Regions from separate parts of the Anaerobacillus sp. 1_MG-2023 genome, predicted to be linked through region 3. Evidence: riboswitches for the same ligand, from Rfam matches in the RefSeq annotation. Region 3 holds a riboswitch; each other region holds the start of a gene.

Region 1 (10,006 bases), on a different contig from region 3:
GCATTTCTGATTTTTCTATAGAAGACGAATTTTTTTCTTTTTCTCTTTCATTTCCTCCTTGGTTTTCATCTGTGGATTGATCAGTTGAAGTAGCTATATCGCTACTTTCATTTGAAAAGTTTCCATTATTAGAACTACATCCTGCTAGTAAAAGAATTGATGTACAGATAAGAAGGATCCATCTTCTCATAAGTTTGTCCCCGCTTCGTTTTTATTTTTAGCTATGTTAGCTTAAATTTTTGTTATCTCGATTTTTGGTGCGTTTAGAAGTTTCTCAATGAATTAGACGGTTTAAGACCTGCGGAGGTTACAATTTCCGTGATATGATAAAGGATAAATGAATAAATAAGGGGTTGCCTTTTGTGCATTCAATTTTAGAAAATGCGAACATTATGGACATAGTCATTACAATTTCTGTGATACTAGGTCTATTCCTGATTCGATTTCTGATCAAATTATGGCTGACAAAACGAGACAAAGAGGAGAATTACCCAAACGGTATTCGCCCAGCTTTCCTCTCATTTATAAATTGGACAACAGGGTATGCCATCCTGCTATTTGTTTTATTTTATTTTTCCGATAACAGTTGGATGTTTAGCCAATTATTTGCAATTGGTAGTGTTGAAATCTCGTTGTTTCTTGTATTAATTGCACTATTTATCATTACTCTTGCAAATCGATTTTCAAAGATTGCAACTTCCTTTCTTATGCCACCGCTTTATGATCGATACAGCCTGGATACAGGTTTACAATTTACGTTCAATCGTGTTTTTCATTACACATTGATGGTGATAGCGGTCGTTATTAGTTTAACAAAAGTCGGGATTGATCTAAGTGCTTTAACGGTCTTTGCAGGAATACTTGGGGTCGGAATCGGTTTTGGAATGCAGAACATCGCAAATAACTTTATTTCTGGTTTGATTATTTTATTTGAAAGACCAATTAAAGTAGGTGATCGAGTGATCATAAACGATGTTATTGGAGACGTTGAAAAAATTAATATGCGTGCCACGATTATTCGAACGCTAGACAATGAACGGATTATTATGCCAAATTCGTATTTTATCGAAGAGCAGGTTGTGAACCACTCATATGGAGACTCAAGATTGCGCCTCGTTTTACCAATAGGAGTGGCATACGGTTCAGATGTGGAGCTTGTGAGATCGCTATTGCTCCAAGTAGCTGTGGAAGAAAAAGAGAATTCAATGTATGTGCTTGAAACTCCTCCTCCTTTTGTGAATTTCCTTGGTTTTGGTGATTCATCACTTGATTTTCAACTATTTATTTGGATCTCGTCACCAAAAGCAGCGGTAGAAACAAAGAGTAATTTAAACTTCCGCATCAACCGGATCCTTGCAGATCACAACGTAGAGATACCATTTCCACAGCGTGATTTGCATGTACGTAGTTTGGATGCTAAAGTGATCGACCAATTAAAAAAGAGATAAAGCAAACTCACATCATTTTCACATCATTCTTACAAATTTCTTCGTAAGTTGTTGTCCATAATAGGTATTGTAAGAACATACCTATGAAGGGAGATTGATGAAGATGAACAAATGGATGATTGGTGTTGCCTCTATGGTTTTAGCTGGGGGGATAGCTGGAGCAAATGTTAATGCAGCAGATGACGAGTCAACTGAAATAGAAGAGCAGACAGTAGGGCAAACCCAGGAGATGGCAGGTCCTAAAGGACATCATGGAAAAAGAGGTCACTTCGAAGACCGCTCTCTAGATCGCGAACTGAAAATGGAAACTGCTGAGAAAAAAGATCAATTAATTAACCTCCTGCTTGATCAAGATGCTTCAAGTGTTGAAGGCGTCGATGAGCTTCAGAAAGAGCTTGCGGATCTAAACTCACAGCTTGGTGCGATGCATGATGAAGCCCAGGCTGCTCATGAAGAGAGAGAGTCTAAGAGGCAGGAACTTGTAGAAAGTGGAGAGCGTCCAGAGTTAACCGACGAAGAGAAAGCCGCAAGAGAAGAAATGCATGAAGAGATGGAAGCCAAGCGAGAGCAGGCTCAAGAAATTGTGAAACAAAAAAATGATATACTTGATCAGCTGATTGAAAAACTTAGCTAGTCTTAGTGAGAGATAGGGGCCCCCTATCTCTTTCGTATGTCTTGAAGACATCTGGCTGATTTACTGTCAGATAAGGCTAGGATAATATAAAGAGTATGAAAAGCATATTTCGTCTTAGAGGTGAAAAGGGAACGGAGTTGAGAGAGATGCAGCACGTTTTTGTGATTGATGATGAACAAAATATACGTGATATTTTAGAGAAGTATTTAAAAAAAGAAGGGTTTATTGTCTCAACCTTTACAGATGGGGCAGAAGTGTTAAGTGCTCTAGAGACAATTGAACCCGATTTATTAGTATTAGATATTATGATGCCAAATGTTGATGGGCTTGAACTCCTTCGACGGTTAAGAAAGCATTCTTACATTCCCGTTATCGTTGTTTCCGCAAGAGATGAAGAGCTTGATCGGATACTAGGCCTTGAACTTGGCGCTGATGATTACTTAACGAAACCTTTTAGCCCTAGAGAACTTGTTGTGCGTATTAAGAACCTATTCAAACGGATGAATCGCCTAGAGAAAAACCATTCTTCACAAGAAATCACTGTTCAGAACGTACGTTTAAATAAGAAAAAACGACTGTTATTAGTGAATGAGGAAGAAATGGCTTTAACGCCGAAAGAGTACGATGTGCTCGCCTATCTTCTTCAACATCCAGAACAACCGTTTACAAGAGAGAGATTAATTGAAGCCATTTGGGGTTATCAATATGTAGGTGATGGCAGAATTATTGATGACCTTGTGAAAAGGCTACGTAAAAAGATGTCAGACGCAAAGGCACAAGCGAAGATTACAACAGTTTGGGGGTATGGCTATAAAATCGATGAAGAAGTTTAATATCGGTACCAAATTGTTTCTTAGTTATATCGTTCTTATTGTTGTTATTCTGCTTATTACTACTATTTCATTTCAATATTTATTTCAAGAATATCTTGTGCGCGAAACGAGAGAACAGCTGCAAAAAGAGGGATTGCAAATTAGTCAGATGCTCGAAGATCGACAGTGGAAGGGCGAAAATCCACCTAATGGGTTACTTGATCGCAGAAGAATTGAAATGGCAGGCAATTTAATCTCATCTCAATTTATAATTTATAATGCAAATGAGAAGGCAATTTATTCGAATGTCGATGAAGTGGTTCGAATTGATTATGAAGAAAACAAAGGAAATTTATATGTTACAGAGGAAGTGCCAATTAGTCTCTCACGAGAGCAAGTTGGCAATATTGTGCTATTTACGAAGGTAGAAAGCCTTGAAGGTTTCAATCGGATTATTCAGCAATCACAGGTTGTCAGTCTTTTAGTATCTGCTGCTGTTGCCGTCCTCCTTGCTGCTATCATGCAGAAAGGAATAGCGGGGCCAATTCGATTACTAGCCAATCACATGCGGGAATTTACGATGCGTAAGGAACCACCCCCGTTGAAGCTTAAGACAAAGGATGAAATCAATGAACTTGCTAAGACATTTCAAGAACTAACGGAGCAACTTCGAAAAAATGATTTTGATCAGAAGGAATTCCTTCAAAATGCGTCTCATGAATTAAAGACCCCTCTAATGGCGATTCAAGGGAATGCGGAAGGGATTCTAGATGAAGTAATCGTAGGAGAGGACGTAGAGCATAGTCTTGAAGTGATCGTGAAAGAAACGCAGCGTTTAAAAAAAATCGTGCAGGACATTTCTTATTTAACGAGGTTAGAAACAGTAGATGAATCTTTTACTTATGAAGTAGTCGATCTTCATCATGTGTTAATGGAAGTCATCACTGCGGTAAAACCACTTGCACATCAACGGGAAATAGAGGTGAGGTATGACACTGATCATACCATAGGCGTTAAGATGGATAGTGATAAAATGAAACAAGCATTTATGAATATATTCGGTAATGCCCTACGATTCGCTTCATCCGTTATAGAAGTACATGTCCATCCAGAAGATCGTCAAGTTTTTATTAGGGTTGAAGATGATGGTAAAGGCTTTGGCGAGAATCCAGAGCGCGTTTTCGACCGGTTCTATACAGGTGACAAGTCAGGTTCAGGCATTGGTCTATCGATTACAAAAACAATAGTAGAAAAACATAATGGTAACATATACGCCGAAGAAAACAAAAAGGGAGGAAGGATCGTGATCTCGCTTCCTTTTCAATCGTAGTTAAAGCTTTATGTTTTATGCTCACTTAACTTTTGTAGAATTTCTTTGCTTTCTTGTTCACTCAAAATACCGAATTTCTGACAAAGTTGTGTATAACCAACCAATTTCTTGAAATTAACCGAAGATGATTTTTTCATCATACTCACCTTTCTTTCCTTTGGGAAACTTTTTTAGGTATCAACAATATATGCATGAGCAAGTTGAAAGTGATAGGTGAGTGTCTTTAGAGTTGAAATAAATCGAAGTCAATGTAACAATAAAGCTTGTGCTAAATCAAAGCATCATGTAAGATGAGGTTATCAATATTTAGTGATTAATAAATGTTTCAGATACTATATATGGGGTAAAGTGTACGTAATTAAATAATTGAGTATGCGGTGTCGTAGAACGACTTAATAGGGAATCCGGTCTGAATCCGGAGCTGTCCCCGCAACTGTCGTGTGGACGAGGCAAGAAACCACTGGAGTTAATTCTGGGAAGGTTTGCCAAGGGAGAAGCACAAGCCAGTAGACCTGCCGTATAGTCAAAAACGTTTCTATTCTTCGGGGGTTGAGGGTGAGAAATGGCAGGGTAAATGTACGAGTACGTTCATTTATACGTTGTCGTTTTCTCCAGGCTCACTCTTCCGAGAGTGAGCTTTTTATTTTGGATGGATAAAGGAGAGAGGTATATGAGTACTGTAGCAGAAATGACAGTAACAAAAATAATGGAGGAAGTAAGAACGCTCCTAGATGAGTACCCGTCACTTGCTAGTGAGAGTTTTATTGAAAAAACAATTGATGGTATTTCAGAAAAATCAACGCAAGAAGAGGTTGGTAACATTCTAGTTTTAAATGCCCTTGAACGAATTAGCGCAACAGAACCTGACTGGACTTATGTGGCAGCAGCTTTTCATCTTCGTTCGCTCTATCGTAAGTCTCTTTCACATCGAACTGAGAAAGAGGTTTATGGCGGGGGAAGCTTCTATCGCCTTCTTCAACAGCTGACAGATGAAGGGATTTATAACAAAACACTTCTTCAGTCTTATTCCAAGAATGAAGTAGAGCATGTTGCTAAGTTAATCGAGCCATCAAGAGATCGTTTGTTTACATACATCGGCCTACGAACGCTCGCAGACCGCTATCTAGCTACTGATCATGAAAAGAATGTATATGAATTGCCTCAAGAGCGCTTTCTAGTCATTGCTATGACGCTCATGTTAAATGAACCAAAAGATAAGAGGTTAAATCTAATTGAAGAAGCGTATTGGGCGCTATCTAATTTATATATGACAGTAGCAACTCCTACTCTTTCAAATGCAGGGAAAAGCTATGGACAGCTAAGCTCATGCTTTATCGATACGGTGGATGACAGTCTTAGAGGAATCTATGACAGCAATACAGATGTAGCGACCGTTTCGAAAAATGGAGGAGGAATTGGAGCATATCTCGGGAAAATTCGTTCTCGTGGGAGTGATATTAAAGGGTTTAAAGGCAATTCATCTGGGGTTTTACCGTGGATGAAGCAATTAAACAATACAGCTGTGAGCGTAGACCAGCTAGGACAGCGTCAAGGTGCTGTTGCTGTATATCTTGATGTCTGGCATAAGGACGTTTTCGAATTTCTTGATGCCAAGCTTAATAACGGAGACGAACGAATGAGGACACATGATCTTTTCACGGGTCTTTGTATTCCAGATATCTTTATGGAAGTAGTGGAAGACCGTGGAGAATGGCATTTATTTGATCCGCATGAAGTCCGTCAGGTGATGGGGTTCTCTCTTGAAGATGCTTATGACAAAGAAAAAGGATCAGGAGAGTTTCGTATGAAATATAGGCAATGTGTGAATCAGCCTGAGCTTTCAAGAAAAACAGTGCCGGCGATTGAGATTATGAAGCGTGTCATGAAATCACAATTGGAAACTGGGACGCCTTATATGTTCTATCGAGATACGGTGAATCGCGCGAATCCTAATAAGCATGCTGGTATGATCTATGCTTCCAATCTTTGTACGGAAATTATGCAAAATATGAGTGCAACGACTGTTGAAGAGGAAATCACGAAAGACGGTAAAATTATCATTACGAAAACGCCTGGTGACTATGTCGTTTGTAATCTATCTAGTATTAATCTTGGACGTGCGGTTACAGCTAATGCACTAGAGCGATTAATTCCAATTCAGGTAAGAATGCTGGATAACGTGATCGATATTAATACGATCGAAGTGCCTCAAGCCCAGTTAACGAATGAGAAGTATAGAAGCATTGGTCTTGGAACGTTTGGTTGGCATCACCTCCTTGCGAAAAAAGAGATTGTCTGGGAAAGTCATGAAGCGGCAGACTATGCGGACGAACTATATGAAACAATTAATTATTTAACGATACAGGCAAGTCATGAGCTTGCCGTTGAAAAAGGAAGCTACTCTCTCTTTGAAGGCTCTGATTGGCAAAATGGGGAGTACTTTAATCAACGAGGTTACGTTAGTGAAAAATGGCAGTCTCTTAAGGAAAGGGTCCAAACGAATGGTATCAGAAATGCCTATCTTTTAGCGGTTGCTCCTAACAGTTCAACAAGTTTAATAGCTGGATCGACAGCATCAATCGATCCGATTTTCCAAAAAGAATACTCTGAAGAAAAGAAGAATTACAAAATTCCTGTTACAGCGCCTGATCTTTCACCTGAAACGACCTGGTATTACAAATCGGCTTATCACATTGATCAGCTTTGGAGTATTGAGCAGAATGCAGCCAGACAGCGTCATGTGGATCAATCAATATCGTTTAATATCTATGTGCAAAGTACGGTGAAAGCGAAGGACTTATTGAACATTCATATGACAGCTTGGAGAAAAGGGTTGAAAACAACCTACTATACACGAAGTACATCTGTAGATATTGACGACTGTGAAAGCTGCGCAAGCTAAAGGAGGAATTGGAAATGGCTACGATTCAACAACGAAAGCTATACGATGTCTCCGCACCGAATAGCTCGACTGGAATTATTAATGGAGAAAGCTCAAACGTTTTAAACTGGGATGATGTCCGCTTTAGCTGGGCATATCCTATGTACAAAAATATGCTAGGAAACTTTTGGACTCCGTTTGAAATCAATATGTCGAACGACGTGAAGCAATGGGAGGCATTGAGCGAAGATGAGCAAGATACGTTTAAGAAAATTATTGGCCTTCTTGCCTTCCTAGATTCGATTCAAACCGACTATTCAAGTAAGGTCGCGGATTATTTAACAGATTCAAGCCTATCAGCGCTCATGCAGGTGCTTTCGTTCCAGGAAGTTGTGCATAATCAGTCATATAGCTATGTACTTTCTTCCATTGTAAATAAAAATGAGCAAGACCGGATTTTTGAATATTGGAAGCACGATGACGTGCTCTTAGAACGTAACCAATTTATTGCTTCTGGTTATGAAGCATTTGTTCAAAATCCAACACCACAAACGTTTTTTGAATCGATTGTTTATGACATTATTCTTGAAGGACTTTTCTTCTACGCCGGGTTCGCTTTCTTTTATAACCTTGCTCGAAATCAAAAGATGGTGTCTACTTCCACAATGATTAACTATATTAACCGCGATGAGCAGCTGCATGTGACGTTGTTCGTTAATATAGTGAAAGAATTGTTCAATGAGCATCCTGAACTGAATACGAAAGAAAATCATGATTTCATCACGAATACATTTCGTGAAGCTGCTGAGCTTGAGATGAAATGGGGAGAATACATTATTGGTAATCGTTTCCCTGGAATTACAATGAACGAACTCAATGACTACATTAAATTTATGGCAAACAATCGCGTGAATCAGCTTGGAATCGAACGCCCTTTTGAAGGTCACCGAGAGAACCCTATGCGGTGGATCAAAGCCTACGCGGATGTGAACGCTGGGAAAAGTGATTTCTTCGAACAGAAATCACGTCAGTATACAAAAGTGTCTGATGATAATGGGTTTGATGATTTATAAAGAAATGAGAGAAAGGTCAACTCAAATAATGAGTTGATCTTTTTTTTGACATTAAGAATGAAAGTAATGTACGACAAAAAAGAAGTTTTGTGGTAAGATACTTAAAATCATTTTGCACTTTAACGTGAAAGAACGTATTTATATAAGGAGATGTCATATGAGAAAGAAGCGAATTGTTGTTAAGATTGGGAGCAGTTCATTAACAAACGGTAAGGGAGAAATTGATCTAGTTAAGCTCATTGATCATGTTAATGCCCTCACATTACTTCGTCAGGAAGGACATGAAGTACTTCTTGTTTCTTCAGGAGCAGTTGCGGCAGGTTTTAAAGAACTTGGATATCCAGCAAGACCCGTCACGTTAAAAGGAAAGCAGGCTGCAGCCGCTCTTGGACAAAGTTTACTTATTAAATCTTATATCGAGGAATTCAATCAGCGAAACATTTCAGTCGCTCAAATTCTATTAACACGCCCTGATTTCTCGAATCAAGAACGATACAAAAATGCGTTTGATACGCTGTCTGAATTACTGGCAAGAGGGGTCATGCCGATTATTAATGAAAATGATACGGTTTCAACTGAAGAGTTAAAGTTTGGTGATAACGATATGCTTTCAGCTCTTGTAAGTGGACTTGTTCATGCAAATGAGTTGATCATTTTGACGGATGTGAACGGTATATATGATTCCAACCCAACAACTAACCCTGATGCGATCAAGTTTCATTCTATCACTGAAATTAGCGACAAGATGATTGGGCAAGCAGGGGGAGCTGGTTCGAGTGCTGGAACTGGGGGCATGAAATCAAAGCTAATCGCAGCAAAGACAGCTTTAAACCTGAGCGTTCGAGTTTTTATTGGTCATGAAACAGGCAGCGAAAAGTTACTTCGAATTCTCTCTGGTGTCGGAGATGGAACTTATATCAGTCGAGAGAAAGCAATATCTTTCCCGATTAAAAAACAATGGATTGCGATGCACTCTCACGTATCAGGTCAGCTTTATATTGATGAGGGTGCAGAAAAAGCGATTGTTTTAAATGGCAAGAGCTTGCTTTATGGGGGAATCAAGCAAGTAGTTGGCTCTTTTGAGGTTGGAGATGTTGTGGAAGTACTCGGAAAGAATGGAAAACTAGGAAAAGGACAGGTCCGATATTCATCTGCTTTCTTGGAGAACGTTATTCAAGATCACGAGAATGAGAACGCCACAGTTGAAGTCATTCATAGAGATCAATGGGTGTCAGAGATGATGAGGTCATAAGAAAAAAAGAAGAGATGTGTCCGAAGATGGAATGAGGGCGCATCTCTTTCTTCGAAGTAAAAATCGACGATACAAAAAACATATGGCTTTAGTACATAATAGTAAAGGATGGTAGAATAGAGCTACTAATCTAACTGAAGGACTGGTATAGCATGTTATCTTTAGCAGATCGATATCGTAAATTTGAATTCCAATTATCGGATCTCGAAGATCAAATTATTCAATACATTCTCCAAAATCGATCGGATGTTGTCAACATGTCAGTGCAACATCTTGCCCAGCAAACTCATACAGTACCGAATTCTGTTATGAGACTTATGAAGAAATTGGAGTATGAAGGGTTTACGCAATTGAAACTTAGATTGAAAGATGAAATGGCCACGAAAGAAACAAAAAGCCCGTCTTTTCAATATGAAATGGAACGAACGATGGAACTAACGGATAAGCGGTTGATTCAATTGGCTAGTGAGTGGATTCATCATTCTCAACGTCTTCTAGTGTTTGGGGCGGGTGCACATTCTTATATAAGTGAATTAATTGTGATGAACATTAGGCCATTTCATAAAGATGTTACTT
Region 2 (10,006 bases), on a different contig from region 3:
AGAACGGCAAGTCTGTAAACAAAAAGAGCAGTTTTGCTTGATTTAATAAATTCGATATTTGTTTCACCGTAGTAATAGTTACCAATAATTGAACTAAAAGCAAAGAGGAGAACGGCAACTGCTACGAATATACCTGCGCCACTTCCTAAGTGCTGATTCATTGCTTCCTGAGTAAGCTGTACACCATCTAGCTTTGAATCAACATAGCCATCTGACATTAGAATCATAAATGCTGTTGCTGTAGCGATCAGTAGAGTATCCACGAACACACCAAGCGCCTGAATAAGTCCCTGTTTTACTGGGTGTGATACGTCTGCAGTTGCAGCAGCATTGGGAGCACTACCCATACCAGCTTCGTTAGAGAAAAGACCACGTTTGATTCCTAGAAGCATTGCGGCACCAACACCGCCTCCTGTCACTTCTTTTAAACCAAAAGCATGTTGGAAAATAAGAGCGATCATGGTTGGAATTTCAGTGAAATTAACGATTAAAACAAAACCAGCAACAATGATATAAATCCCTGCCATAATTGGTACAATGATTTGAGAAACAACAGCAATTCGACGAACGCCACCGAAAATAATGATCGCCGTTGCAACAGTTAAAATTGCACCTAATACCCAGCGATTCACATCAAATGAATTTTCGAAAGCAAGTGCAATCGTATTGGATTGTACAGAGTTAAATACAAGACCAAAGCTGAATGTAATTAAGACGGCGAAGATAATGCCTAGCCACCTAGCATTTAGTGCACGTTGCATATAGTAAGCAGGTCCACCACGGAAATCGTCTCCATCGCGCACTTTGTAAATTTGAGCTAGTGTGCTTTCAACAAATCCACTTGCTGCACCGAGTAGGGCAATAACCCACATCCAAAATACAGCACCGGGACCACCGATACTAACTGCTGAGGCAACGCCGGCAAGGTTCCCGGTTCCAACACGTGAAGCCGTACTAATGAAGAAAGCTTGTAAACTTGAAACAGAGTTCTTTCTTCCTTTCATTGTGTCCTTTTCAGAAAGAACATGGAACATCTCACCGAATAAGCGAAATTGAACAAATCGAGAACGAATTGTAAAATAAAGTCCGACACCAATTAGAATGACGATTAGAATATTTGACCAAATAAGCTCATTACCAGCATCAACAATAGTTTTTAAAATATCCATATGTAGGCCCCTTCTATATATAATTTAGGAAAGAAGAATGTAAGATATGATCACACTTCCCTTAATTCAACTGAATCTAACTTACTTTATTAGTGTTTTAATAAAAATGGAAAATTAATCGTATTTTCAGAAAATAAATAATGTTAGACACAGCAACACAATTGTTTATTATACAGGTAGTATTGGTTGAAAAGGATACTTGATGTAAGATAACCTCACATTGTAAAATAAACCATCTTATTTATTCTCCTCTATTTTTGATATTCGATATAATATAGAAAAACCCTTGAGGAAAATGAAAAGTGAATTCTAACTTAATCAGAGATATGGAGCGATGAGCATGAGAGAGATCGATATTTTGATTAAGAATGGATATGATTTAAGCGCACCCCTTACTCTTCCTCCCGATTCATAAGATAAGTATCCCGTAATCGTGATGAGAATGCCAAAAGGCTAAAAATAAATGCGTTTAAGGAATTCGCTACTTTTTTGACAGGAGAAGGGTACGCCACTCTTCGGTATGACAAGAGGGGAATTGGTGAAAGTAAAGGAGATTATTATCAAACAGGGTACTATGATCTAATTGATGATGCTGTAGACGTTGTGAATTTCGCTAAATCACATGAAAGTATTGATGAAGAGCGAATTTATCTTCTAGCGCATAGTGAGGGCTGTCTTGTGTCACCTGTCGTCCACACTAGGACCACTGTGCAAGGAATGATTCTATTATCTCCCTCAGCTGAGCCGCTTGCAGAAACGACAACTTGGCAAAGAAGTCAAATGAAAGAAGATATGCAAACGCTAAGTGGCTTCCAGGGGGGATTGCTTCGATTCATTAAAGCAGATAAAAAGCTAGATAAAATGACCCGAAAAATTAAAAGAACTGATGCGCCAACCATACGATACAATGGTCAAAAAATAAATGCCAAATGGAATCGTGAACATGAGAAGTTTGACGTGCGCGATTATTTAAAGGAAGTAGAGTGTCCAGTTATTGCAATTACTGGCTCAAAAAATGTTCAGGTAAAGAAGGAGCAGGTAAAGCATCCTATAGATTCAGAGCTAATGAAACTTGTATCGGAATGGTAAAAGGAGCGATAGGCATATGGAGAAAATGTCTCAACAAATGAATTTTAGCTTCATCTTTAAGTTGCCTAAAGGAGGTTCAACGATTCGTTTATATGAGCAGCTTCTGCAGGCTCAAGAATGATCACTTTCTTCCTGATGAATGGAGTGGTAAAATAAAGATGGAAGTATTAAAAATCAGCTCTGCCCGGGAGGGATTTTAATGATCGAGCAACCACAACGTGTTACTGTTATCTCGAATCAACGACAAGTCCAATTACGTGTTGAGCGACTCGTAATTCATCAAAGAATGAAGATTGTAGAAGCTAAGAAGACAGATGGAAGTAACTTCTACCTTTTCTTTTATAAAGATGATTTCATTACTGGAAAAACGGCAGAAGTTAAAAATGGCTCTCTTATTGAGAAAGCTTTCCAGAAAGGGATCGTACTCCAAGCACCTCACCCGCTTATTGATCACTTTCTAGCTGATCGAACACTTCATCTTAAATCTACAAAGCAAGTCTTTCAATCTGTACAGAAACGGTACACCCCTCAAGAAACATCCTTTATCTTTTCTTATTTTGACTCTTTTCTCTCAACCGAAACCATTATTAAATTAATGCGAAAGCATTTTTATGACTACCGCAGAAATGGCCAGTTACGGATGGCGTTTCAAATTTTAGCTGTAATGCTTTATTTCGATCCAACAAATAAATGGGCGATTGAACTATCGCGGAAATTAGAATATCAAAAAGTTAGAAGCTTCTATGAAGGAGATCATGATGGTCTTAAAGAAGTGGATCCGCTTTTTGCAGAAATTCAGGCCTATGATGACCTTGAAGCACATCAAGCCTACCTTGAATCAATTCTTCGTAAGGAAAAACGTGTTATTGAACGATCCGCTTTACGCCTTTACCTCTATCTCCAATCACCTGAAGAGGATGATCTGGACCCACTATCTCTCATCGATGTTACGCTCTCTGAATCTGAGCGAGCCCGTCTGCTATCATTGATGTATGCAGAAGCACCTCACCATAAAACTCTAAGAAACAATGCTTTTCAAGCTCTAATGTATTTAAATAAAACAAGTGAAGCCATTCAATTAATGACAGAACGAAAAGGTGAAATCACCCAAAGTGAATATGACCTTCTTCTAAGTGCGTTTCAAGATGAGACTACAAATTTCAAAACCTTTGATTATCCTTCCCTTCAAAGCTGTTTGGAACGTAAAGAAAATCGTCCTTATCTAGATGGTTTACTTCAAGCACTCATCCCTAGGATGCTGCATGAATTTGGTTTAGGATACGTCTATAGCTGGGTGAAGCCTTTATTCGAGAAAAACCAAGATCTCTCTATCCTATCAACGCTACAAACAATGGCGGATATTCAAGATGATCCAGATAAGCAGTTTCAGCTAGGTAAGCTCTACCATAAACTTAAACAATATGAGGAAGCAATTACTTGTTTCGATTGGGAGATGGAGCTGCATCCAACGGACCCAACCCCTGTTCAGTGGTTGACGAAGGTTTATCGTGAGATGGGTAAAGTGGAGGAATCGAATACCTATATGTCGATTTATTCTAAAATGCAAAGAGTGTCTCAACAATAGCGCTGGCTTATGCCAGCGCTATTTTTTTAGGCTATATAAATGAGCCAAAAATCGGGAATCAACAGTATAAGCTAACATAGCCTTTTTGTTAAAGTGACATTCATAATGATCTTCTTCTTTTTATATTACATTTGATAAACATAAGTAGGTTCATATAAACTAAGAAACAACGAACAATGAATACTTCACGGTTGTCAGGAGCGACGTATGGAAAATCAAACGAGTTATGCCTATGACATTATTCAAGTATGCCTTTTGGCCGGAAAGGTAATGCTGCAAAATGGCGGTGAAACGTACCGTGTAGAAGATACGATGACTAGAATTGCGGACGCTTATGGGGCAACGCATTCGAATAGTTACGTAACCCCTACTGGGATTATTTTTTCTTTAGAAGGTCCTGAGCCTTCCAAAACACAGTTGATGCGCATTTCAGAACGCACGACGGATTTAGATAAAGTAACGAAGGTAAATAGTATATCGAGGAGAATTAGCAGTGGTGGTTTTTCGATTAAGGAAGCTTATGAAGAGCTTGACCGATTGGATAAAATGACTGAGCGGTATACATTTCCTAAGCAGTTAGTTGCTGCTGCGATTGCGAGCGGTTGTTTTCTAATTATGTTTCAAGGGGAGTGGGGAGATTTTCTTCCAGCGGTTCTTGCAGGGGGAGGTGGCTTTTATAGTGTTTCACTATTTAACCGCCTTGTACCGATAAAATTCTTCGCAGAATTCCTCGCTTCATTTGTCATAGGATTACTCGCTGTCTTTTTTGTGTCTACTGGAATCGGTGGGCAACTTGATAGAATTATTATTGGTTCAGTGATGCCACTTGTTCCGGGTCTATTAATCACGAACGCTGTGAGGGATTTAATGGCGGGGCATTTAATATCAGGCCTATCTAAAGGCGCAGAAGCCTTTCTTACCGCATTTGCGATTGGAGCAGGCATTGCCCTTGTTGTATCATTTTTATAGAAAGGGAGGACAATTATGACAATTATTGCTCAGGTTTTGACGAGCTTTGTGGCAAGTGCAGCGTTTGGATTGTTATTTAACGCTCCTAAATCCTCCCTTATTAAGGGCGGGTTTGTAGGCATGTGTGGCTGGATGATTTATTACGGGATGGAGGCATCAGGTATTGATGCTGTCATTGCCACTGTAACAGCCTCCTTTGTCATCGCTGTTATTAGTCAGGTGTTTGCAAAGGTGTATCGGACCCCAGTGATTATATTTAGTGTAGCGGGGATTATTCCGCTTGTTCCTGGTGGTCTGGCTTACGATGCGATGAGGAATTTCGTTCAAAATGATTACAATAGTGCCATTAACCTTGCAGCCAGAGCATTTATGATATCGGGATCCATTGCAGTAGGGTTAGTATTTTCCGAAGTGATCAATCAAATCATTCGGCATTCTACACTCGCAAGGGGTCAGAAATAGGTCTTCATCCTTTTGCAATGTAGGCATTCATTATGATAACGTTTAGTTGGATAACTGTGTCGAACGGTGTCAAATAATGTTAATATCTGGGGAGGATCAATAATGAAAACCTATCCCCATCTCGGGTTGTTAACAATTCGATTGGTCGTAGGTATGCTTTTTTTTGCTCATGGTTTTTTAAAGTTTTCTGAAGGGATCACGAATACAGTAGCTTTTTTTGAGACGATCGGTATTTCTGGTTTTCTTGCTTATGTTGTGGCTGTAGTAGAGTTAACTGGAGGAGTTTTAATGATTCTCGGCTTAGGAACGCGAATTGTCAGCGTACTGTTTTCCATGATTTTATTAGGAGCTCTTCTCTTTGTAAAGCGATCAACTGGAATGCTGGGCGGTTATGAACTAGACATTGCTTTTCTAGCTATGTCAGTGTCTTTATTTCTAGGAGGCGGCGGACCATATAGTCTTTCAACATATCTTAAGAGAAAAGGTTGGTCGTTTAAGATCGATCAGGAGAAAGAAACATAGGATTAAAGAGGAAGTGACTGAATGGCTAAACCAAAAAAGAAGTTAAAACCGGGTGCCAAATGGTTATTATTATTTGCGGGACTCGTTATTCTATTTTTGTTTATTAACTTTCTGTTTCATCCATTTGCAAATACAAAAGGATTTAAATTAGAGTCTCAACCGCACTTGGGTGAGGAAACAGCGCCAGTTGAAATTGTGCAATTTGGTGATTACAAATGCTCTTCATGTCAATCCTTTAATGAATCTTTGTTTCCAAAAATCCAAGAGGAGTTCATTGCGACTGAGAAAGCGAAATACTACTTTGTTAATTATCCATTCCTCCATAAAGATTCCACGAGGGCTGCTGAATTTGCTGAGGTTGTTTATAAAGAATTAGGTAATGATGTATTCTGGCAATTTCATCATGTTCTGTATGACAAACATAAAAAAGGATCTGAAACGAAAGATGTTTTAACTGAATCGTTCTTAACGAAAACCCTTAGTGGTCTAGTTAGTGAAGAAGAAACGGACAGAGTTGTTAAAGCCTATAAGAGTGGAGCAGGTGAGAAACGAGTAGAAGCTGACCTTGCTTATGCAAATAAAAAGAATGTTTCAGAAACGCCTACCTTATTTGTAGATGGTAAGCGTTTTGAAGGAACTAGTTTATCTGAATTAAAACAAATGGTTGAGGATTCAACCGACGAATAAATAAAGGCGCTGTGAAGGCGTCTTTTTTTGTTGCATTCTAATTAATTGGTTCCTCTGCCGGCGGAAAAATCATTAAATAAACGTTTGTTTAAGGTATAAATAGTTAAACAAACGTTTGATTAACGAATAGTATTGACTTTTAGATCCCCGGCATGAAGAATAGAGAAGTACAATTGAATAAAATGGAAAAGGTGTACTGATTCCAGTACTTAATAGGGAAATTGGTGAAAAACCAATGCGGTCCCGCCACTGTAAGAAGTAAGGACGGTGCGTTACCCCACTTATCAATGATAGGGAAGGGGCATTCGTTCAACAAAGCTTCAAGCCAGGAGACCTGCCTTTTCTAAAGCACTGATTGACCTACGGACGATAGGGGGGTGTAACGGAGAAGACTGGGAAAAAGTCTATTTGTTATGCATGCTCTTATGAAAAGAGTATGCATTTTTTATTGTTTAGAAAAGGAGAGATGATATGAAAAAGAATGTAAGCGAATCAAGAGTGTATAAGAGCAGCCGTATTTTTCCGCCTGACCTTAACAGTCATGGGACATTATTTGGGGGTAAGCTCCTTGCCGATATGGATATGCTAGCATCAATCGCAGCGACGAGGCATTCTCGTCTAGAGTGCGTGACGGTGTCGATGGATACGGTTGAGTTTTTACATCCTATAACGGAAGAAGATTCGATTCATTATGAAGCATTTGTCATATGGACAGGTAAAAGCTCAATGGAAGTTTTTGTGAAAGTAAACGCCGAACATCTTTTAACGGGTGACAATCGAATAGCAGCGACGTGCTTTATTTCGTTTGTTGCCTTGCTAGAAGGAAGACCAATGAAAGTACCTGGAATTCAGCCGGAAACTGAAGGGGAGAGGCAACTTAACGAGCTAGCCCAAAAACGTGCTCAAACAAGATTGGATCGTAAAAAAACAAGCAAGAATCTAGGGGAAATCCTAGCGTTGTTATAATCCGAAAAGAGGGCCGGAATATTCCGGCTCTCTTTTGTTAGCTGTGAGACATTTTATCGTTTTACTTTGGCTCCTCTCTAAAAGATGGTTGTTTTATATTTAAAACCCCATTTAGCTGATTGGAGAGGGAATCACCCCTCACTTTTATAGAAACAATATTTACGAGAGAGGCTACTTTTTAGATCCCTTAGAATAGTAAACTTTTTGTGGAAATCAAGTTAGTAAAAGAGTGTTGAGTGGTATAGGGATGAGAGTGAAATGAATAAAAACAAAGGAGACGGCCAATGTGGATTAGACATGATTTCTTCAAGTATATAACCGGTATTATTCTATTATTAATTTGTTTTTTCTTTTTGACAGAATTAGATTTATTGAAACCGGTGAAAACAATTATAGGTACATTGTTTTATCCAGTATTAATTGCTGGTTTTTTGTATTATGCGATCAAGCCTATTGTTAAGTTATTAAAAAAGATTCCATTTGTATCAGATATTGTCGCGATTTTAATTGTGTTTATAGGGATTGCGGGTATCCTCTATACTGGATTCACTTTTCTAGCAAATCCAATTCAGAGTCAAGTGTCAGAGTTTTCGAAGGAGTTGCCTGAGAAGCTGAAAGAATCAGCAAAAGAAGCTGAGAAAATGATGGAGAAAAATGATATGGGGATGCTTTCTGTAGAAAACCTTCAACAAAAAGCAACGAGTTATTTAGGGAATTTAACGCAAAGCCTCGGTGATCATATTATGCAGGTTGTGAGTGCGTTAACGAGTGCTACGACAGTCCTTGTAATCGTACCTTTTGTCTTATTCTATTTTCTTAAAGATGATCATAAATTAAGCCCATTTCTCCTGAGATTTATTCCAAATAAACATCAGGGTGAAGGAGAAAAGATCCTTCATAAAGTTGATGAAACTTTATCGGCCTATATTATCGGCCAAATTATTGTAGCAATCGTGGACGGTGTCCTAATGTATGTTGGTTATTTAATCATTGGACTACCTTATGCATTAATATTAGGCCTATTTGTGATGGTCACAGCAGTTGTCCCGTTCTTTGGGCCGATTATTGGTGTTATACCTGCTCTGGTTGTCGCTTTAACACAAGAGCCGATGTTAGCATTGTATGTGATTATTATTACGATAGTTGTTCAACAGTTAGAAGGAAACTTGGTAGCGCCTGTTGTCCTAGGTAAAAGGTTAAACATACACCCTTTAACCATCATTTTACTACTAATTGTAGCGGCGGCTTTATATGGGTTCATTGGGATGCTGATTGCTATTCCACTTTACTCCGTCATTAAGGTCATCGTTAAGAATTTCTATGAATTTTATCGAATACGGCATCGATCCGAATTAACTGAATAACGGTAAAAGCCCCTATTTCATTGAGAAGTAGGGGCTTTTATTTGAGTAACACCTAAAAACATGTTGAGTAATCGCCTTATAAATAAATATGTGCAAGACGCTCATATGATTTTCTTCGCTCATCATAATCATGTATGTTTGTGAGGACCATGAATTCTTCAGTTTGATAGTGTTCGGCTAATGCGTCGATTTTCTTCTTCACTGTTTCTCTAGATCCTATTATCATTCGTTTTCGATTATTTTTTACTCGTTCTTCTTCCGTTACGGTATAACGGTGCTGTTTAGCTTCGTCAATGGATGGCACTCGACTATCAAGACCTTTTTCTACTCGCAGAAGCCAGAGATCCTGACTTAAAGCAAGTTCTTCCGCCTCTTCGTCAGTTTCTCCACATACGACAAATAAGGCAATAATAGCTGAGGGAGAAGGACTATAATAAGTAGGTTGGAACTGTTGATAGTAAGTTTGGAGAGCGTTCTTCCCTCGATCAGGTTTAATAAAATGCCCAAAGACATAGCCAATGCCCAATTCTGCTGCTTTTTTAGCACTATTCTCACCCATCCCTAATAGCCAAAGAGAAGGGGGTGAGTCGGTTTGAGGAGCTGCTTTTATGCCGGCAAACTCGTGTCCTCTCGGCATAGAGTCAGTCAAGTAGTGGGAGAGCTCTTCTAATTGACGTGGGAATTCATTCAAGCTTTTATTAATGCCATCTGTTAAAGCTAATCGTGTTTTTGCTGTACCACCGGGTGAACGGCCGACTCCAAGGTCTACACGTCCTGGATGAAGAGCTTCTAGTTGTCGGAAATTCTCTGCCACTTTGAATGGACTATATTGTGGAAGTAGGACACCACCAGAGCCTACCTTGATATTAGAGGTTGAGGCTGCGATGTGAGACATCATAATCTCTGGAGAAGTGCTGGCAAGTCCTTTTGTACTATGGTGTTCTGCAAACCAGTATCGGTAGTAACCAAGAGCTTCTGCAGTACGTGCGAGTTCACGCGTATGCTCAAGTGTTTTATAGGCATTACTCCCTGAAGGTATAGGGGCTTGATCAAGAATGCTTAATGTAACCATGGTTAGACTCCTTCCGCTTTAATAAATAGTATTAACCTTCTACCATTATCGTAACGCGATAGGAAGGCATGTGATAGTAAGATGACTTTCTATTTAAGATTTATTGTGAAATATTGAACAA
Region 3 (10,006 bases):
ATAGCGTGATTGGGATCCCGATCGCACTAAGCTGGAAAAAAGAAAAACCTTCATAGCCGTTTTCGAGTAGCAGTCCATGAACGACAAGGTTTGTCGAAGTACCAATTAACGTAATGGTGCCGCCAAGAATCGTTGCGTAGGAAAGCGGAATAAGAAACTTGGAAGGAGACATCCCGTTTTCATCACACCATTTTTTCACCATTGGTGTAGAAGCGATCACGATCGGTGTATTGTTCACAAATGCTGAAATGAACGATATTGGAAATAGCAATTTACTCAGGCGCTTCTTTGGCGAATGGGAGCTTTGTAGGAGACGTTGAAAGAGGCGATCCACAATTCCACTCCGCTGAATGCTTCCTGCAACGATGAAAAGTAGAGCAATCGTGAGCATCCCTTCATTGGAGAATCCGGCCGTTGCTTCCTCAGGCGTAATAATGCCAGTGAATAGAAATAAGACGAGAACCGAGGCTAGAATAACCTCAGGTCGTCCTTTTTCAAAGAAAAGACAGAAAAGCATGATGATCATCGTAATCATAACGAAATAGAATGCCATCATTCAGCGCGCGCGGCATCATTCGTCTTCATGATCGTGCTGCACCTCATCCAATAGAATCTCAATCACTTCAGGGCGAGAAAACTCTTTCGGAGGTCTTTGGCCATTCTTCAGCATTTCCCGGACCTTTGTGCCGCTTAGATGAATGTGAAATTCGCCATCGTGCGGGCACGTTTTGGCCGTAGCCATGCTCGAACACTTGATACAATAAAACGCGTGCTCGAATGCCATAATCTCAATGCCGATTTCGTCTTTTGAAAATTGGTGAAAAATGTTCTGCGCAGCGAACGTATCGTAATAATCGCCAACACCTGCGTGGTCACGGCCAACAATAAAATGTGTGCAGCCAAAGTTCTTCCGAACGAGACTATGAAAAATCGCCTCGCGCGGGCCAGCATACCTCATCGCGGCTGGGAATACGGAGAGAATGACGCGATCGGACGGATAATAGTTTTCTAAAAGAGCGCTGTAGCTTTTCATTCGAATATCCGCCGGAATGTCATCTTTCTTCGTTTCTCCAACGAGTGGGTGAATGAGAAGGCCATCAACGGTTTCAAGAGCCGTCTTTTGAAGGTATTCATGTGCGCGATGAATCGGGTTGCGCGTTTGAAAGCCAACGATTGTTTTCCAGCCGCGCTGTTGGAACGTCTCTCTTAATTCTGCTGGCGTTTGAAAATGGTCTTGAAGCGCTGTTGGGTGCTGAAGCAGCGTAATCGGGCCACCGAGGTTAAAAGCTTCCTGCTCGTACGTTTTTTGAACACCTGGATGTTCAGCGTCGTTCGTTCCATAGACGTGTCGCGCTTCTTCTGTTTTGTCTGTTTCATAAATATCTTCTACTTCCATTAATCCATAGATTTCCCCGTCTTCACCCTTCAAGCAAACAGTAGGACTAGAAAAAATCTTGTCACGCGTTTCTTCGGATACAGAAAGCGTAATAGGCAAGCTCCAGATTGTCCCATTTGCGAGCCTCATTTTAGTTAAAACGTGCGTATAATCTGCTTGATTCATAAAGCCCGTTAACGGACTAAAAGCACCGATTGCGATCATATATAAATCGGATAAATTCCATGGTGTTAAGGTGACGACCGGAAACATTGTGGCCTTCTCAAGAAGCGCCAGGCGGTCCTCTTCACATGGAATGCGGTTAATTAGCTGACCGCCATGTGGTTCTATCATAAATAAATCTCCCTTCTTGCTTGTTCACATATAGAGTTGCTACTAGCTTATGAAAGAAGGAGGAGAGAAGAGAGGGCTAATGAGAAAATTGGATGAGGGGTGTGTATTTAAAGGGGTCAGGCGCGAGCCTGCCCCCCTCAAAACACAACTGTTCCCCCCACTCCCGCAATCATGTATAATAAACCTGTTACCAATTACATAGTGATCGATTTAGGTGTCTTTTCAATGAAGACTTAATAGGGAAGCTGGTGCAATTCCAGCGCGGTCCCGCCACTGTAAATGGTCGCCTGCTGCAGAATCCACTGTTCGAAACAGCGAATGGGAAGGAGCGGCATGCGATAACCATGAGCCAGGAGACCTGCCTGAGTCAAGCGCGAACAGCCTACGAGGATAGGGATGTGCGAACGGATTCGGGTGCTTTGTGCACCGTTACTTCCATTCGACCATCTCCATGCCCTCGTGCGTGGAGATTTTTTAGTTTAGAGACATCAGAAAACAGGAGGAGAAACACACATGAAAAAGCTTTATTCACTACTCGTTTTACTTTTTCTCGTGACAGGAATCATCGCAGGTTGCGGAGCGAGTGAAGAGAACAGCGCGACAAATGAAGGAAATGCGAATACAGAGCAAGCTGAACAGTCAGAAGATAGCGCTTTCCCAGTAACGATAACGGATGCGTTGGATCAGGATGTTACGATCGAAAAAGATCCTGAAAAAATTGTCTCCCTGATCCCGAGTAACACTGAGATCCTTTTCGACCTGGGAGCAGGGGAAGAAGTCGTTGGCGTATCTGATTTCGCCAACTATCCAGAAGAAACGGCTGATATCGAAAAAATCGGCGGCATGGAATTTAACGTGGAGAAAATCATTTCTCTAAAGCCTGATCTCGTACTTGCACACGGATCAAGCGCACATAACTCAGAAGCAGGGCTACAGCAGCTTCGTGATGCTGGCATCAGCGTTCTCGTTGTAAACGACGCGAAAAGCTTTAAAGAAGTCTACAAATCAATCGAAATGATCGGACAAGCAACCGGTGAAACGGAAGAAGCGGAAACAACGATCGATGAAATGAAGCAAGATCTTGAAGACATTCAAGCAAAAGCAGAAAGCATTAGTGAAGAAGATCAGAAAAATGTCTTCGTCGAAGTTGCCCCTGCGCCTGAAATCTACTCTCCAGGGAAGAATACGTTTATGGATGATATGTTAACAATGATTCACGCGAAGAACGTGACGCACGATCAGGAAGGCTGGAACCAGGTGGATCAGGAAGCGATTATCGAAGCGAATCCAGACGTGATCATCACAACGTACGGCTACTATACAGAGAAGCCAGTTGAACAGGTGTTAAGTCGCGACGGCTGGCAGGACGTGACGGCTATCAAAGATGAGCAGGTTGTTGACGTGCACTCTGACCTCGTTACGCGCTCTGGCCCTCGTCTTACTGAAGGAGTAGAGGAACTTGCAAAAGCGGTTTACCCGGATGTTTTTGCTGAATAAACGGTTCATTGCCTATCCGATTGCGATAGCACTCTTAATTGGTGCCATGCTCCTTGGCATTTCAATAGGTACTGTTTCAGTTCCAGTGCTCACCATTCTAAAATTAATCGGAAGTGAAGTTTTACACCTTCCATTCATGGGCAAAACCGATCCAATGTTTACAACGATTGTGATGGATATTCGCTTGCCGCGCGTCATTTTGGCAGGTCTTGTGGGGGCGTCTCTTGCGATAGCAGGGGCCGCCTTTCAAGGTCTTTTACGTAATCCATTAGCGGATCCGTACGTGCTCGGCGTTTCATCCGGAGCATCAGTTGGAGCGGTACTCGTGCTGTTTTTCAACCTGTCCATTCCGTTTGTCGGCATGTTCACCCTACCAGTTATGAGCATCGCCGCATCGATCCTCACCATTTTCCTCGTGCTTTTCTTCGCACGACAAATCGAGCGCTCGATGCGCGTGGAGACGATCATACTCACCGGAATTGTGTTTAGCTCATTTCTTGGCTCACTTCTGTCACTTATGATCGCTTTAACTGGAGAGGAGCTTCGTCAAATTATCGGCTGGCTCCTTGGAAGCGTGTCGATGCGCGGATGGGAATACATTGGGATCATTCTTCCCTTTTTCATCATCGGCTCAGGGATTCTGCTCTTTAGCAGCAAAGAGCTGAACGCGATGTCGTTTGGGGAAGAACGCGCCCAGCATATCGGCGTGAACGTCGCGAAACGAAAGCTTTGGATTCTAATCGGTGGTTCGATTTTAACAGGGGCAGCTGTTGCGGTTTCAGGAACGATTGGCTTCGTTGGTCTTGTGATTCCGCATTTAACGCGCCTCCTATGGGGTCCGGATCACAGGCATTTACTGCCACTCTCCATTTTACTTGGAGCTGCTTTTCTGATCATCGCTGATTTGATTTCACGAACGATCATTTCACCAACGGAACTACCGATTGGCGTCATCACATCGCTCATCGGTGCCCCGGTGTTTGCCATTATTTTAATAAGAAGACGTAAGGAAAGAAGAGGATAAGCATGCTAAGCGTACATTCTGTTACAGGAGGATACCCCGGTCACGACGTGCTTGATGACATCTCGTTTGATGTGAATCAAGGTGAGCTTCTCGGGATCGTTGGACCAAACGGCAGCGGCAAGACGACTATTTTTAAAATGGTTAGCGGCATTCTAAAAGCAAAGTCCGGCTCGATCATGCTCAAAGATAAGCCGCTCTCAAGCTACTCAGCGAAACAGCTGGCGCGCGTGCTCGCGGTTCTTCCACAGCATGCGGATCAGGCTTTTCCTTATACCGTTAAAGAAACCGTTTCGCTCGGACGCTACGCCCATCAGACGGGATGGTTTCAAATGTGGAGTGAGCATGACGAGATGGTTGTGCAACGTACAATGGAGCAAACGGGAATTGCCGCCTTTGCGGATAACTACGTGAACGAACTCTCAGGCGGTGAGCGTCAGCGCGTGTTTCTTGCACAGGCGCTCGCGCAGGAACCCGAGATTCTATTGTTAGACGAGCCGACGAACCACCTCGACCTTTCTTATCAAAAAGAACTGCTCGATCTCTTAAAAAAATGGACGCGCGAACAGGGGCTAACGGTGATTTCGATTTTTCACGACTTGAATCTGGCTGGTCTGTACTGTGACCGCCTGCTTCTTCTTGAAAATGGGAAAATCAACATGCACAACAAGCCAAATGACGTCCTAAACGAACAGCGGATTCAATCGGTTTATCGTACAAAAATTGAAAAGCATCCGCATCCGACCGTGCCAAAGCCACAAATGCTCTTGTTACCAGAAAAGCAGGCAGAAGATCAACGTGATCTCACTATTGATGAGCGCTACCTTGAGCGATCAGATAACATGATCACGCTCACGACACCATTTCCGCTTCGGACGATGTCTTCGGGTGTCGTCGGATCTGGAACTGGCTGGTATCGCACATTCGTAAACCGGCACGTTCCAAAAAGCTATAGCTGCTCAGATCATAAAGAAGAAATGGCGACATTTTTAGAGGAGCATGGCATTGATCCGACGGAAACAGTTGGCATGATGACGGCCGTTCGACTAGAGGATGTCTCTTACCGCTTAGTAGAAGATGAAGACGTTTCGGTATTTGTCGTTGTAACGGCAGGCGTCGGAAACGCCGTCGATGCATCGAAAAGCGCAGAGCACGTATACGAGTCGCTCCCTGGAACGATCAACACGTGGATTTTCGTGAACGGAACGCTCACAGATGAAGCGTTCATCCAGAGCATCATGACCGCAACGGAAGCGAAAGTTAAGGTCATGCACGACCAGCAAGTAAAAGACTCGGTGACAGGCACCATAGCTACAGGCACTTCTACTGACAGCATTTTGGTCGCCGCGACGCAGCGTGGACAGCACCAGGCATACGCCGGAACGATCACAACGCTCGGAAAATTGATTAGCCTCGGCGTTTACACCTGTACGACAGAGGCGCTTGAAAAGTACCGTACGAGGATCTCGCTATGATCATGCATCACCTTCTAGCAATCAGCCTCGCTTTTTTTCTAGATCTATTGATTGGCGATCCACCAAAATGGCCGCATCCGGTGAAGTGGTTTGGCTCCCTTATCAGCCTTCTCGACAAACGCTGGAACTATGGTGCGAACCGCAAACAAAAAGGTGCCCTCATGACGCTAACCGTCCTTTTTGTAGTGATCACACTAACCGGGTTAACAGTTTTTCTTGCCTACAACCTTCACCCGCTTGTGGGGATTTTCTTTGAAGGGATTCTTATCGCAACTACGATTTCACAGAAAAGTTTGCGAGAGGCGGCACTGGACGTATATAAGCCGCTCCAGCAAGGTGATATGACAGAGGCGCGACGCAAGCTTTCCTGGATCGTTGGACGTGATACAGATCATCTCGATGAAAGTGAAATCGTGCGAGGCACTGTTGAAACGGTCGCTGAGAACACTAGCGACGGCATTACAGCACCGCTATTTTGGGCGCTCATCGGCGGTAGTGTTGGGGCGGTGGCCTACCGAGCGATTAACACGTGTGATTCAATGGTTGGCTATCGAAACGAAAAATACGAAGCATTTGGCTATGCCTCTGCGAAGCTTGATGACGCTGTGAACTGGATTCCAAGTCGCATCACAGGGTGCTGCATGATGCTTTCCAAAAAGCCGGAGCATACCTCAAGAAGCCGCGCCTGGCACGTTTTATTTCGCGATGCAAAACAGCATCCGAGCCCAAACAGCGGCTGGGGTGAAGCGGCAACGGCAGCGCTTCTCGGCGTGCAGCTTGGCGGGATGAACACATATAAAGGCATCGTTTCAAACCGTGCGCTTATCGGTGACGCCATCATTAAGCTAAGCGCCATACATATTCCAAAAGCGATTGCGATTATGAATCGCACGAGCATTCTTTTTCTACTTATCTTATGGATCGGAGGGCTTTTCCTTGCTACCACCACACGGCTCTAATCCGCACTATTTATACGAATCGCTGAGCATCGAACAGCCCGAGGAGACGCTCGATTTCAGCGCAAACCTGAATCCATTCGGTCCTCCAAAGGCGTTGATCGAAAAGTGGCCAGACGCTTTTGACCTCATCACAACATACCCTGATCCCCACGCCACCTCGCTAACGAAAAAGCTTGCAGCAATGCACGGTACGGAAGAAAGTCACGTTCTCGTTGGTAACGGTGGTGCTGAACTGATCACGCTCGTCGGTCGTTTTCTTTTTCATAAACGAGTTTGCATCGTGCAGCCTGCTTTTTCAGAGTATGAAGAAGCATGTCGTAGTGCAGAATGCGAAGTCACTTACCATAAGCTTGAAGAGGGATGGCGCCTCGACCCAAACCCTCTTGTTGAAAAAATGAATCACCTTGACGCCATTTTTCTCTGTACGCCAAATAACCCAACCGGTGTTTCGTATGATCCTGAATCAGTCAGAACACTGATTGCTGAAGCGGAAAAGCAAGATTGCTACCTCATCATCGATGAGGCCTTCGCTGACTTTTTACAAAAAGAGCCCCGCTATACCGTCGAGCTCATGACAAATAGGAACCTCATCATTTTGCGCTCGTTAACGAAAATGTTCGCCATTGCAGGCTTACGTCTAGGTTATATGATGGCGCATCCTGAAGTGATTCGCACAGTTAAAAAGCTCAAGCCACACTGGAGCGTTAACGCTTTAGCGCTTATGGCTGGTGAGATTTGTCTCGACGAACAGGAGTATATGAACGCAACGCGAAAGTTCATGGAGAAAGAGCGAGAGAAGCTCCAGACCTTTTTTGAAAAATATCGATATGTCTACTCACGTTCAAGCGTGAATTTTTATTTACTAAAAGATCCTGATCAAACCGATCCAGCGCCGCTCATGCACTACTTGATGAAAAACGGCATCGTCCCAAGGCATACGGAGAACTTTCCGGGTCTTGAAGGGAGTTGGCTCAGGTTTGCGATTCGAACTTCCGATGAAAACGACCGGCTTATGGAGGTGCTAGCATCATGGCGAAGCTGATCTTTATAACTGGTGGCGTGAGGAGCGGGAAAAGTCGTTTTGCGGAAGAACGAGCAGCTTCGATCCGGACAGAAAATAGCACGCTTTACTATATCGCCTGCGGTCAGGCAAGTGACGTGGAGATGGAAGCGCGAATTAGCCGTCACCAGCAGGACAGGGAAAAGGCCATCGTTCCATGGCAAACAGTTGAATGTCCAAAGGATGTAGGAAGCGCCTCGTTACAGCTTGGGCCAAACGCGGTTGTTTTGCTTGATTGCGTCACAACGCTTCTATCCAATGAATTGTTTCTTCATGAAGACTGGTCAAATGCCCTTTTTCAGGAACAAACGAAACAGAAAATTCAGCGTGATATCGAAAAACTTAACGAAAGCTCAGAAGCCCTCGTCATTGTTAGCAATGAACTTGGGCATGAACCGTTAGATGGGGAACTTGTCTCCGTTTATGCACGATTGCTTGGTGAGATTCATCAGTGGATTGTTAGCGAAGCGGACGAAGCTTATCTGATTGAAATGGGCCTGCCGCAGGTTATGAAGGGAGACGGAATCACATGAAGGGTGTCATGATTCAAGGCACGGCATCAGACGTTGGCAAAAGCTTGATCGTGACGGCCCTTTGCCGTCTTCTCGCAAACGAAGGCTATGCCGTCGCTCCGTTTAAATCACAAAACATGTCGAATAATTCTTACGTAACAATGGAAGGGAAAGAGATCGGACGGGCGCAGGGAGCGCAAGCAGAAGCCGCTAGAACCGAAGCGAGCGTATGGATGAATCCAATCCTGCTAAAACCAAGATCCGATCAGCATGCGGAAGTGATTCAGTTCGGAACATCTTACCGTACGCTCTCGGGTAAAGATTACCGAAAATCGTACTACGAGATGGGCATAGAAAGCATTGAGCGTGCGCTCGATCACCTACAGCAGAACTATGATGTGGTTGTGATGGAAGGAGCGGGCAGCCCGGTTGAAGTCAATTTAAAAGATCGCGAGCTCGTGAACATGAAGGTGGCTGAAATGGCCGATGTTCCTGTCATTCTTGTGGCGGATATCGATCGCGGCGGCGTGTTTGCAAGCATCGTCGGCACGCTTGAGCTCCTGGATGCTCACGAGCGTAAGCGGGTAAAAGGCATCATCATTAATAAATTCCGTGGTGATGCAACGCTCTTCGAAGATGGCATCATATGGCTTGAAGAGCGAACCGGTCTACCAATTGTCGGTGTTCTTCCTTACGTGGAGCATCACGTGGAAGGAGAAGATTCTCTCTCACTTACCGATCGGTTTTCACAGAAAAAGGGTGCGCTTGAACTCGTCGTGCTTCAGCTTCCGTATATTTCGAACTATAGCGACATGGAGCCGTTTAACGATGAGGACGTCACGGTTCGCTGGGTGCAGGATCCGAGTGAACTGGGCACGCCAGATGCGGTCATTATTCCTGGAACGAAAAGTACAATCCGTGATTTGGATTGGTTGAAGGGTCGAGGTTTTGACGACGTGTTACAAAGCTATATAGCACGCGGAGGAAGCGTTATTGGTTTATGCGGCGGCTATCAAATGCTAACGGAGACGCTGATGGATCCTTATGGCGCTGATACGGGTGAGTCCGGGAAAACGGTCGAAGGTATGGGCCTCATTCCCGCGCAAACGTCGTTTCATAAAGAAAAAACAACCGTACGAGCAAGCGGTTCGCTTCATTCAGCTACTAATCTAGCAATGCCAATAGAAGGCTATGAAATTCATCTAGGGGAAACACTTTTTGCACATACATCAAAACCTTTTCTCCAGATCGAGGGTCGGCCTGAAGGTTACTATGGCGAAGAAGGTCGTGTGATTGGCACGTATTTGCATCATCTTTTTCATAATGATGAATGGCGAACTGAGTGGCTGAATCGCCTGCGAACGCGGAAAGGATTGCCGCAACAAGAGCAAATCAACCGTGCGAGTATGAAAGAGAAAACGTACGATCATCTCGCCAACCAGCTGAAGCCACACTTGAATTGGGAGCTTATGAAAAGCATCATGTTTCAGCGTGAGAGCCAATGAGTTTGTGGCAGGGATTTCTTATTAATGTGCAATTTTTCACCGTCATCCCGGTACGGCGTGAGCTTTCAATGGAGCGGGAGCCGTTAACGCGCTCGATTCAAACGTTTCCGATTCTTGGGCTGCTTCAAGGTTTGCTATCGGCAGCGCTTCTCTACGGACTCATCGAATGGACGCCTTTTTCGTCGCTTGCGGTGGCGTTCATCACATGGGTATTTCTGATGGCGTTAACGGGTGGTCTTCATCTTGAT

What was found. A riboswitch is a leader RNA that binds a small molecule or an ion and turns the genes downstream of it on or off. The one in region 3 is predicted to bind cobalamin.
Region 1: another riboswitch for cobalamin. It lies ahead of Q4550_RS19080 (ribonucleoside-diphosphate reductase subunit alpha); the one in region 3 lies ahead of Q4550_RS20450 (ABC transporter substrate-binding protein).
Region 2: another riboswitch for cobalamin. It lies ahead of Q4550_RS14455 (acyl-CoA thioesterase); the one in region 3 lies ahead of Q4550_RS20450 (ABC transporter substrate-binding protein).

What each region holds. Positions count from the first base shown of each region.
Region 1 covers NZ_JAUORD010000013.1:120,931-130,936, forward strand. The annotation lists gene Q4550_RS19055 (DUF4349 domain-containing protein) at 1-190, opposite strand, end outside; gene Q4550_RS19060 (mechanosensitive ion channel family protein) at 363-1,448, shown strand; gene Q4550_RS19065 (hypothetical protein) at 1,552-2,082, shown strand; gene Q4550_RS19070 (response regulator transcription factor) at 2,178-2,915, shown strand; gene Q4550_RS19075 (sensor histidine kinase) at 2,887-4,224, shown strand; cobalamin riboswitch at 4,583-4,758, shown strand; gene Q4550_RS19080 (ribonucleoside-diphosphate reductase subunit alpha) at 4,895-7,126, shown strand; gene Q4550_RS19085 (ribonucleotide-diphosphate reductase subunit beta) at 7,141-8,178, shown strand; gene proB (glutamate 5-kinase) at 8,336-9,430, shown strand; gene Q4550_RS19095 (MurR/RpiR family transcriptional regulator) at 9,583-10,006, shown strand, end outside.
Region 2 covers NZ_JAUORD010000008.1:95,714-105,719, forward strand. The annotation lists gene Q4550_RS14420 (alanine/glycine:cation symporter family protein) at 1-1,169, opposite strand, end outside; gene Q4550_RS14425 (alpha/beta hydrolase) at 1,629-2,258, shown strand; gene Q4550_RS14430 (tetratricopeptide repeat protein) at 2,458-3,843, shown strand; gene Q4550_RS14435 (threonine/serine exporter family protein) at 4,051-4,812, shown strand; gene Q4550_RS14440 (threonine/serine exporter family protein) at 4,828-5,274, shown strand; gene Q4550_RS14445 (DoxX family protein) at 5,377-5,796, shown strand; gene Q4550_RS14450 (DsbA family protein) at 5,818-6,483, shown strand; cobalamin riboswitch at 6,656-6,839, shown strand; gene Q4550_RS14455 (acyl-CoA thioesterase) at 6,955-7,449, shown strand; gene Q4550_RS14460 (AI-2E family transporter) at 7,734-8,813, shown strand; gene Q4550_RS14465 (LLM class flavin-dependent oxidoreductase) at 8,890-9,885, opposite strand.
Region 3 covers NZ_JAUORD010000016.1:21,294-31,299, reverse strand. The annotation lists gene Q4550_RS20460 (SLC13 family permease) at 1-556, opposite strand, end outside; gene sat (sulfate adenylyltransferase) at 572-1,729, opposite strand; cobalamin riboswitch at 1,925-2,109, shown strand; gene Q4550_RS20450 (ABC transporter substrate-binding protein) at 2,243-3,226, shown strand; gene Q4550_RS20445 (FecCD family ABC transporter permease) at 3,210-4,250, shown strand; gene Q4550_RS20440 (adenosylcobinamide amidohydrolase) at 4,253-5,722, shown strand; gene cbiB (adenosylcobinamide-phosphate synthase CbiB) at 5,719-6,681, shown strand; gene cobD (threonine-phosphate decarboxylase CobD) at 6,659-7,723, shown strand; gene Q4550_RS20425 (bifunctional adenosylcobinamide kinase/adenosylcobinamide-phosphate guanylyltransferase) at 7,711-8,274, shown strand; gene Q4550_RS20420 (cobyric acid synthase) at 8,271-9,758, shown strand; gene cobS (adenosylcobinamide-GDP ribazoletransferase) at 9,755-10,006, shown strand, end outside.